One region of the Vibrio vulnificus NBRC 15645 genome, then DNA from elsewhere that is predicted to be linked to it. Evidence: predicted binding sites of a transcription regulator. Region 1 holds the regulator's gene; the other holds the start of a gene.
What was found. The regulator CRP, encoded in region 1, controls carbon source genes, mostly activating them, when cyclic AMP is high. The targets are predictions, from matches to a motif close to TGTGANNNNNNTCACA.
Positions count from the first base shown of each region.

Region 2: a site for CRP is predicted at 2,620-2,635, ahead of AOT11_RS17325 (glycogen/starch/alpha-glucan phosphorylase). Genes of this name have one in related genera too.

Region 1 covers NZ_CP012881.1:1,792,185-1,797,908, reverse strand. The annotation lists gene AOT11_RS08375 (ABC transporter ATP-binding protein) at 1-1,166, shown strand, start outside; gene AOT11_RS08370 (TIGR02444 family protein) at 1,163-1,642, shown strand; gene AOT11_RS08365 (hydrolase) at 1,788-2,765, shown strand; gene AOT11_RS08360 (YheU family protein) at 2,821-3,033, shown strand; gene AOT11_RS08355 (phosphoribulokinase) at 3,162-4,031, shown strand; gene crp (cAMP-activated global transcriptional regulator CRP) at 4,274-4,906, shown strand; gene AOT11_RS08345 (DUF1338 domain-containing protein) at 5,031-5,724, opposite strand, start outside.
Region 2 covers NZ_CP012882.1:366,225-371,948, reverse strand. The annotation lists gene malT (HTH-type transcriptional regulator MalT) at 1-2,256, opposite strand, end outside; gene AOT11_RS17325 (glycogen/starch/alpha-glucan phosphorylase) at 2,812-5,265, shown strand; gene malQ (4-alpha-glucanotransferase) at 5,378-5,724, shown strand, end outside.

The sequences.
Region 1 (5,724 bases):
AGAAGCAGATGGCGCACATGCAAAGCTACATCGATCGTTTTCGCTACAAGGCGTCCAAAGCACGCCAAGCGCAAAGCCGCATCAAAGCGCTAGAGAAGCTAGAAAAAGTGCTACCCGCACAGTTTGATAACCCATTTAGCTTTGAATTTCGTGAACCTGCCGCGCTGCCAAATCCGATCATGATGATGGATGACGTTTCTGCTGGTTACGGTGATAACCTCATCCTCGATAAAATTCGTCTTAATCTGGTGCCTGGCAGCCGAATTGGTTTGCTCGGCCGCAACGGCGCCGGTAAATCAACACTGATCAAGTTACTCTCCGGAGAGCTGAAAGCCCAAGGTGGCGATTTGACTTACTCGCAAGGCGTCAAAATTGGTTACTTTGCTCAGCACCAATTGGAAACCTTGCACCCAGAAGAAACACCGCTGCAGCACATGATGCAGATCGCGCCAGAAAAAACCGAGCAAGAGCTGCGTAATTATCTGGGTAGCTTCGGCTTTCACGGTGACAAAGCACTGGAGAAAGTAGCACCGTTTTCAGGGGGAGAAAAAGCACGCTTGGTGCTCGCGTTGATCGTCTGGCAAAAACCAAACTTATTGCTGCTCGACGAACCAACCAACCACCTAGACTTAGATATGCGCCAAGCGCTGACACTGGCGCTGCAAACCTTTGAAGGCGCGATGGTGATCGTCTCGCACGATCGCTATTTGATCCGCGCAACCACCGATGATCTTTACCTAGTGCACGATCGCCAAGTGGCCCCGTTTGATGGCGACCTCAATGACTACTACAAGTGGCTCACTGAGCAGCAAAAAGCTGAGCGTCGCGAAGCGGCCGCAGAAATGCCAACCAAAGACAGCAGCAACAGTGCTGCCGCGAAAAAAGAGCAAAAGCGTCGTGAAGCCGATTTTCGTAAGTTAACCGCACCAATTCGCAAAAAACTGACACAGTTAGAAGCGAAAATGGATAAGTTGGGCGAAGCGTTGGCAGAGGCTGAGCAGCAATTGTCTGATAACTCACTGTATGATGCCGAAAATAAAGCTAAACTTACTCAAGTACTGGCGCTGCAAGCACAAAGTAAATCCGATCTCGAAGAGATTGAAATGGAGTGGATGGCCCAGCAGGAAGTACTGGAACAGATGGAACAGGAGTTCAATAGCCAATGAGTTCAGAGCACGTCCAACCTTCACTTACCCTCGAAAGGCTGTGGCAATTCAGCCTACAATATTATTCGATTCGAGAAGTGAAAGAGGCGTGCCTTGCTTTGCAGAACAACTTTAACGGCAACGTCAACTTACTGTTGCTGTTCAAATGGCTCGATGAACAACAACTGACGTTTCAAGAGCAAGAGTGGCATCAAGTACAAGCCTGCTTGGGCCGCTCTGAAACGCTACTGCATACCTACCGCGATCTCCGTCGTCAGTTTAAACAGCATCTACCGGATACCCTCTATCGCGAAGCGCTGCAATTTGAACTGCAATTGGAAAAGCAGCAACAATCCGATCTCGTTGATTGCATCAACACCCTAACGCTGTCTCCCAACCAGCAACAGCCGCTCACACAGCGCTACTGCCAACATCTCGGTGCTGCGCACCTCTACAACGCCTTCGTCGTTGCCTCACCGTCACAGAAACTCAGTTGAAGTGTGATCCTGAGCCCGTCTCACAAAAAACATTCCCCTCAATGATTGACGAAAAGTTGAGCTGAAGGACTAAATTAACTCGTATCACGCATACAAAGGTCAGTGAAATGCCTCGCTGATCCAAATCACTCAAAGAGCAACACACATGACTCAGTTTACCGCCGCAGCTGGGATAAAAAATCCACACCTACAAACCTTATTGCCGCGCTTAATTCGTAAAAAAGCCTTGTTCGAACCTTTATGGCAAACGCTGGACACCCCAGATGGTGATTTTTTGGATCTCGCTTGGAGCGAATCTCCGCACAATGATCAAGCCAAAAACAAACCCTTATTTGTGTTGTTTCACGGCCTTGAAGGCTGCTTCTACAGCCCTTACGCCAATGGTCTAATGAAAGCCTTTGCTGACGCTGGTTGGCTGGCGGTGATGATGCATTTTCGTGGTTGCAGCGGTAAGCCTAATCGCCTCGCGCGCGCGTACCATTCCGGCGAAGTAGAGGATGCAAGACTGTTTCTTTCGCATTTGCACGACGCGTTTCCTCACACCGTCAAAGTAGCCGTGGGTATCTCCTTGGGAGGCAATATGCTGGCCAACTACTTGGCCAAGTATCAGGGAGACGAACGACTGGATGCGGCGACCATCGTCTCTGCACCGCTTGATTTGTCCGCTTGCTCGCAACGTATTGAGCAAGGGTTTTCGCGCGTCTATCGTCGCTACTTACTCTCCTCGCTCAAACGCAATGCACTGCGTAAGCACCATTTGCTGGCTGGCGAACTCGATCTTTCCTATCAAGCGATTAAACGAGTAACAAGACTGTACGACTTTGATGACTTGATCACCGCCCCGCTGCACGGCTTTCAAGATGCCGCCGATTACTATCAGCAGTGCTCTGGGCTCAACAAACTACGCGATATTCGCATTCCGACTCAAATCATTCACGCGAAAGACGATCCCTTTATGACCGACGCAGTGATCCCTAAGTTTGTGCTCCCAGACAACATCGATTATCGACTGTTTGATCACGGTGGTCATGTCGGCTTTCTTAGCGGAACTGCCCTGCAACCGCGATTTTGGCTAGAAGAAGCGCTGCCCGCCTACTATGAAAGTATGGCGGTTTCTGGATAATAGCGCCGCTATCGGCCAACAAATCCACTCACGAGCATAGAATAAAGAGGTATTTATGATCGTTCCATGGCAACAAATCAGCCCTGAGGCGCTGAGCAATTTGATTCGCGAGTTTGTGCTGCGTGAAGGCACCGATTACGGTGAAAGTGAATACTCACTTGAAGAAAAAATCGCACAAGTACAGCAGCAGTTGGAATGCGGCGAAGCGGTGGTGGTTTTCTCTGAGTTACACGAAACCGTGGATATCCAGTTAAAACAAAAATTCTAGCTGCTCCACACTTTACCGAATCCCATCCCATGACAAGCAAAGTGAACGTGCTATAGTGGGACAAACGATTGCTCCGCGGGAGGCCGATTCCCGCTCAACAGGTAAGTTTGAATACGACAAGGTCTGTCATGTCTGCAAAACACCCAATAATAGCCGTCACGGGTTCATCCGGTGCCGGCACCACCACCACCTCCGAAGCTTTCCGCAAGATGTTCAATATGATGAGCATCAAGCCCGCATGGGTCGAAGGGGATAGCTTCCACCGTTTTACGCGCCCAGAGATGGACGTCGAAATTCGTAAGGCAAAAGAACAAGGCCGTCATATCAGCTATTTTGGCCCTCAAGCCAACGATTTCCCAGCTCTAGGCGAATTTTTCCGCCAATACGGTAAATCTGGCACTGGTGAAGTGCGCCGCTATCTGCACACTTTTGACGAAGCGGTACCCTACAACCAAATGCCCGGCACTTTTACCCCATGGCAAAAGCTACCCGAAAATACCGATGTGCTGTTTTATGAAGGGCTGCACGGTGGCGTCGTGGATGGCGAAGTGAATGTCGCGCAACACGTCGATTTCTTGATAGGCATGGTGCCGATCGTCAACTTAGAGTGGATACAGAAATACGTGCGAGATACCCGAGATCGCGGTCATTCACGCGAGGCCGTGATGGATTCGATTGTGCGCTCAATGGACGACTATCTGAATTACATCACACCGCAATTTTCTCGTACTCACATCAACTTTCAGCGAGTCCCAACGGTCGACACCTCCAATCCGCTCAACGCCAAAGGTATCCCAAGCCTTGATGAAAGCTTTGTGGTGATTCGTCTTAGAGGAATCAAAAACGTTGATTTTCCATACCTACTGGCGATGATCGATGGCTCGTTCATGTCACGCCACAACACCCTTGTGGTGCCGGGAGGAAAAATGAGTTTTGCTATGGAATTGATTGTGCAGCCTATCCTGCAACAATTGATTGAAACGGGCAAAATTGGATAAAAACCCAGCGCAGAGAGCGATTACTTTTCATACCGTGATCATGTGCACAGTTTTGCTTAAAAAATCCGATACTCGGCACGATTAAAATCAAGAAATCGTTTTCGAAAAAGGATACTATTTCAAACCGAAACACAAGATAGCTTGCAGCCTTAGTTAACAGCTCTTATTCTAGGAAGCCAAGATTAAGGCTTCGCTAAAATATGGATAGCGGCAAGCGTACCCTGCAGAGGAAGTGAGATATTATGGTTCTAGGTAAACCTCAAACCGATCCAACACTAGAGTGGTTTCTTTCACACTGTCATATTCATAAGTACCCATCAAAAAGCACGCTAATTCATGCGGGCGAAAAAGCAGAAACGCTTTACTACATCGTAAAAGGTTCTGTTGCGGTACTGATTAAGGATGAAGAAGGTAAAGAAATGATCCTTTCTTACCTAAATCAAGGTGACTTTATTGGTGAACTAGGCCTGTTTGAAGAAGGCCAAGAGCGTACCGCTTGGGTTCGCGCAAAATCTCCTTGTGAAGTCGCGGAAATCTCATTCAAGAAATTCCGTCAGCTAATTCAGGTAAACCCTGACATCCTGATGCGTCTATCTGCTCAGATGGCAAGCCGTCTGCAAGTGACCAGCCAAAAAGTGGGTGACTTGGCATTCCTAGACGTAACTGGTCGTATCGCTCAGACGCTATTGAATCTTGCTAAACAACCAGATGCGATGACACACCCAGATGGCATGCAGATCAAGATCACTCGTCAAGAAATCGGTCAAATCGTTGGCTGTTCTCGTGAGACAGTAGGTCGTATCTTGAAGATGCTCGAAGAGCAAAACCTGATTTCTGCACACGGCAAGACTATCGTTGTTTACGGTACTCGTTAATTTCCATTAGCGATGAACAGTTTCAAAAGCCACTCATGGCAACATGAGTGGCTTTTTTGTGTCACAGAGACGGCAATTGAGAGCCGTGAGCGACTCTGTTAACCGCTTCTGTTAACCAGTCCTATTAACCATTAGTGCTTTCGAAAATCTTATCGGCAGAAGCTTCTACAAACCCTGGGTAAAGCTCACCGTTGTCCATCGGGTAACGCTTGGCGAACTCGTAGAAACCACCAGGAACGATTTCACTGCCCTCGCTAAAGTGCACCGCCACTTTGTCGGCCATGGTCGAGGATTGCTCGAGCAACACCTCTGGCGAGCCTTTGACTTCACCACCCACTTCATTAATGACAAAACCTGCGTTGCGTAAGTGATCATTCACGCCTTTAACCGAGTCCAACGCCTTGAGCTGATTAACACTGACGGTAAAGTGATTGGCACCATAGCCATGAGCCGCCAACCAAGACGCGTATTCACTTTCTTGTGCTAGGGTTTGGTAATCAGCAAACGACAGCTCCCATAAGCGGCCACCGTGTAAAAATGCACAGTCCTCTAGGCGAGAGGCGTCGACTTGCGCCACCAATTTTTCGACGATGGCTTGCAACGCCTCCGAGCATTCATCCACTTTGAGCGCGCTGATAAACACTTTAGGTTGGGTAGGGTCGGGATGCTCAAAGTGCTTGGCAATCAACTTTTTGCTCTTAAACAGGTAATCACCACACGCCACATAGCCAAGGTCTAGAAATGGCTTAGCTAGCGTCTCAATACCCAGCGGAGCAACATTAAATGTGCGCAAAGCGATGTGGTCGTTAATCAATGGC
Region 2 (5,724 bases), on a different replicon from region 1:
CACTTTGGCTTGATTCTCATCTTTCTGATGAACAGCAAAAATTGCCTCAATGATCAGGTTACGGTTGCGATCGGTGACTAAATTCGCTTTCTCGGCCTCACTTTGCAAGAAATCCAAGGCTTGGCGCGCTTGGTCGTATTGACCAAGGTTGATGTGAGCACGAGCGATATTACGCCACTGTAATTGGCAGAAGTGGTTGCAGGCATTTTCAGGACGCACAGCCGTGTCTAGCCACTCTTGAATCGCGTTGAGTTTGCCTTTCGCTTGCCAGTATAGGATCAGTGAAAGTGAAGCATTGGCGGTCCAATCCACGTGGTAGGTGGACTGCTTCATCAAATGTTGAATGTGTTCGATGAACTTGCCTGCGCGATCGAGCTCGCCACGGCCAATGGCGATGCGAGCCAGCATGGAATAACTGTGCAAGTGTTTGCTTGGCGCGTGATTTTCCAGAATTTGCAGCCCTTTGTAAGCGCACTCTTCAGCTTCGTCCAAACGGTTCCAACACCACAACACTTGCGCTCGCACGCGCAGCAAGAACTCATGCAAAGGCACATGTTGAAGCTGCTGCTCCTCAATCAGGCGGAAGGCGGAATCTTGCAGCTCGAACGCGGCTTGCACATAGCCCTGCGCGATAAGAATTTCGCTTTGCTGCAAAATCGCCCACAGCGCTTGGTGGTAAACTTGGTATTGGCGCGCCAGCTTTTCGGTTTGCTGCATCATTGGCAGAGCGCGATCAAGGCGGCCAATCACGTGGTTCACTTCCCCTACGACTGAAGTCGCGACGATGCGGCTGCGGTAAACCGTGCTATCCAGCTGGCTTAATGCCAGTTCAGCCAGCTCGAGGGCTTTTTCTGGATCGTTGCTGTTGATCGCTACCTGAGCAAGTAATGCATTCGCTTGGCCTTGGTATTGGATATCAAGATCAATATTGCGCTTTTTGTGCTCATTTTCTGCTTCGGCCAGTAAGGTGCCTACTTGGTTGTAGCGGTGCTGACTTTGTGCAAGCCAAGCGCGTAGCATGGTCAGTTTTGGGTTACTGAACAGAAGATCTTTTTCCAGCAGGTTGATGGCAGATTCCAGAGTAGACAGCTCGCCTTGGTTGAACATTTTCCAACCAAACTCATTGAGGATCTCCGCCACCAGTTCTCCGTCATACGCCTTTTGGGCGTGACGAATCGCTTGATGCGGGGATTTTTGTTTCAACCACGCAATGGCAGCATTGCGGTTAAGCTCCTGCTCCTGTTGTGGAATACGCGCTTGACGCTCGTGAGACAAGAACTCGCCAAACAAATTGTGGAAGCGGAACCAGTTTTGCTCACCTTCAAGCGGATAGATGAATAAGCCGTAGCGGTTGAGAGATTCAATCATCCCTAGTGCATCTTCACGCTGGGTGAGGGCGTAGACCAGCTCATCGTTAAAGTGATCGAGCACCGACACCTGCATCAAGAATTTGCGTGTATCGGCATCGAGCAGGTCAAACACCTCTTCCACCAAATAATCCCAGAGATGGGCATGGTTAAACTGGGAAACCGATTCGGCTGATTGCGCTAAGGTGCGCTTTTGATGCTGTGCTTGAAGGGCGATCAGTTGCAATGCCGATGGCCAGCCTTCTACATAGTTACGCAGATTGTTGGCGGTATCTTCATCGATGCCATCGGCGACGCGCTGGTTGAAAAATCGTGTGGTCTCTTCGGTGTCGAAGGCCAACATCTCATTGCCAATCTCAATCATCAGATCGCGCACACGCAAGTTGGCTGTGCCCAGAGGTGGGTTGGCACGGCTGGTGACCACAAGGGTGAGGTTGTCTGGCATGTGTTTTAGGAAGAAACGCATCGCTTCGTGCACTTCTTCGTTGTTGATCACGTGGTAGTCATCCAGTACCACATAGCACTCTTGATGAAAGTCGACCATCTCAGCGAACACATCGCTAAACAGCGAGCGCAGGGAGGAAAACTGGCGCTTTTCTGCTAATTTTTGTGCATTGTTGCAGTTGCCATTGGTCGCTTTATTGAGTGCTTGTAGCAGGTAGTTAATGAAGCGGAAACCGTCGTTATCACTGTCATCGATGCTGTACCAACCCACGTTGGTTTTGTCGGCCAACCATTGCGCAGCCATGGTGGTTTTTCCGTAGCCAGCGGGAGAGCGGAACAACACCAACTTATAGTAAGGGGCTTGTTGCAGCAGCTCTAACACTCTCGGGCGGACAATCGCATTATGCAGTCGGCCTGGGCGTGTGAGTTTTGAAGGAATCCACATTCTAATACTTCCTTTTTATATTGGGTTTTTCATGGCAGAAAAACCGGATGTAGCCAGCGAACAAAAATTAGACAAAATGCTCGAATTGTTGGGCATGTTACGTTAAAGAAATCACCTCAGACTTTGATCCACTTCCTAATTCTCAAGAGTTGATGGTTTTGACGCCAACTACGCCCCAATTTTGTGAATTTGATCTATAAATTCTCCATCTGAATCGTTAAGTAAGAATGGCATTGCGCAATATTTTGCAACATTTTTCATAAACCAAAACTTTATTGTGATCGAATTTACAAAAATGGATTTTCTAAATTCGCTCTTCAACCTCAGCGTCATATTTGCCATCTAGAGTTATTAGTTGATGGCTGTGATCTCAATCACTGCAATCTGGTGTCTTAGAGGGAAAGGTGAGAGACGGATCACTAACAGTCCCCCAATCCCCCCTCTACGCCCTTGCCCCTCCTCCTGTAGAGGCTGAAAACTAGGAGGATGTTTATTCATTGCCATCCATGCACGATGTATCGCAGATGGATTAGAACCAAAAGTGAGATTTCGGTAATGAAACCTACTCAACAGAAACAGTTCGACAAAGTGTCGTTCCAAGAAAGTGTTAAAAAACACCTGTCAGCAACGTATGCACACACGCTTGAAAACGCAGATAGCCGCGCTTGGTATCTTGCAATGGGCCGTGCGTTAGCAGAGCTGACGACTTTTGATTTGCTTGCAACAGAGACAGACAAAAAAATCGTTGAAGCGAAAAGCGTCAACTACCTATCGCTTGAATTCTTGATTGGCCGTTTAACCGGTAACAACTTGATCAGCATGGGTCTGTACGAGCAGATCACTGAAGCGATGGCTGAGCTTGGCCAAAACCTAACGGATCTTCTTGAAGAAGAACGTGACCCATCATTGGGTAACGGTGGTCTAGGCCGTCTAGCGGCGTGTTTTATGGATTCTTTGGCGGCGCAAGAGTTCCCAACCGTGGGTTATGGCTTGCACTACGAATACGGTCTATTCAAACAATCATTTGAAGCAGGTCGTCAAAAAGAAGCGCCAGACGCATGGCGTGGTGTAGAAGGCTACCCATGGGAAGTGGCTCGTCCTGAACTGGCTCAAGAGATTGGTTTCTACGGTCACGTTGAAGTCATCAACGAAGGTGGCAAAGAGCGCCGTCAGTGGGTACCAGGCATGCACGTTAAAGCGATGCCATGGGATCTACCGATCGTGGGTTACGAGAGCGAAACGGTTTATCCACTGCGTTTGTGGGAATGTCAGGCGATTGCGCCATTCTCACTAGAGAGCTTCAATAATGGTAACTACTTTGAAGCGCAGCACGCACTGATCGATGCGGGCAACATCACCAAAGTTCTTTACCCGAACGACAACCACGAAAAAGGCAAAACGCTACGTTTGATGCAGCAGTACTTCCACAGTGCAGCATCAGTACGCGATATCCTTCGTCGTCATGAAGCCGCTGGCCACACATTGGCTTCGCTACCAAACTTTGAAACCATTCAGTTGAACGACACGCACCCAACCATCGCGATTCCTGAGTTGATGCGTATTCTGATTGATGAAAAAGGCCTAAATTGGGATGAAGCGTGGGCGATCAGCTCGAAGACATTCGCCTACACCAACCACACGCTATTGCCAGAAGCACTAGAAACGTGGAGCGAATCTTTGATTCAGCACCTACTTCCTCGTCACATGGAAATCATTTACGAAATCAACCACCGCTTCCTACAAGAAGTGCGTGCGAAGTGGCCTGGTGATGTTGCGAAGCAGCAGAAGCTTTCTATCATCCAAGAAGGTTTCCACCGTATGGTTCGCATGGCAAACCTATGTGTGATTGGCTCTTACGCAGTCAACGGGGTAGCCGCACTGCACTCTGAATTGGTAAAACGTGACCTATTCCCAGAGTTTGATGAGCTTTACCCAACGCGTCTACAAAACGTGACAAACGGTGTGACGCCACGTCGTTGGTTGAAATTCTGTAACCCAGGTTTGTCTGCACTGATCTCTGAGAAGATTGGTACGGATTGGCCTGCACACCTAGAGCAGCTAGAAGGTGTTGCCAAGTTTGCTGATGACGCGAAATTCCAGAAGGAATACATGGCGGTTAAGAAGGCGAACAAAGAGCGCCTAGCGAACTGGGTGAAAGAGAACATGAACATCGATCTCGATACCAATGCGATCTTCGATGTGCAAATCAAGCGTCTACACGAGTACAAGCGTCAGCACCTAAACATGCTGCACATTTTGTCTCTGTACCACCGCCTACTGAACGATGCGAACTTCGACATGGCGCCACGCGTGGTGTTCTTCGCAGCGAAAGCGGCACCGGGTTACCACCTAGCGAAAGAGATCATTTTTGCGCTGAACAAGATTGCAGAGAAGATCAACAACGATCCACGCATCGGTAACAAGCTAAAAGTGGTCTTCATTCCTGATTACCGCGTGAGCATGGCTGAAATCATCATCCCAGCGGCGGATGTGTCTGAGCAAATCTCAACCGCAGGTAAAGAAGCATCTGGTACTGGTAACATGAAGATGGCACTGAACGGTGCGTTGACTATCGGCACTATGGACGGCGCGAACGTTGAGATTCGTGAAGAAGTGGGCGATGACAACATCTACATCTTTGGTCTAGAAGTGGATGGCGTAGAAGCGCTGAAAGCGAAAGGGTACAACCCATTCGATTACTACAACGCAGACCCACTACTGAAAGCGTCGATGGATCTTCTTCTTGGTGAAGAGTTCACTCCGGGTCAACCTGGCCTGCTACGAGCGACCTTCGATAGCCTACTAGATGGCGGTGACCCGTACCTATGTCTTGCAGACTTCGCTTCTTATGTGAAAGCGCACGAAGCGATGGACAAGCAGTACCGCGATCAAGCCGGTTGGGCGAAGAAAGCGATTCTGAACACCGCTTTGGTTGGCAAGTTCAGTTCAGACCGCTCCATCCGCGATTACGTGAACAACATTTGGAAACTCGAAGCGGTTCACCGTTAATCAACAAAACCAAGGTAGCCCAATGGCTGCCTTGGTCCTTTGTCTACAGACAATGACTAGCAGCAAATAAACCCTACATTGAAGGTTTTCAGAAGTACCTTCGGAGAGAGCGATGAAAGAACAAACAGCATTAAAGAAAGTCGCAGAAATGGCACGATTAGCTGACAGCTATGTCAGCGCTTGGGGAGACGAAGCATTGGTCTCCGAAGAAACGCTACGCCGCCTGCTCAACTCTCTTGGCTATGACACTAGCAGCGATGAAAAACTACTGGCTTCAGCTGAGAAAAAACACAAGAAAGACGTATTAGCGCCAGTATTGGTATTGCGTGATGGCGATCCGGTGGAAGTGGAACTGAATCTTGGCACCAGTGCGCGTGAAAGCGAGTTCAACTGGCGTTTAGAAACAGAACAAGGAGAGGTACTGGAAGGCTATCTTCAGTCACAGATTGTTCGCGATGA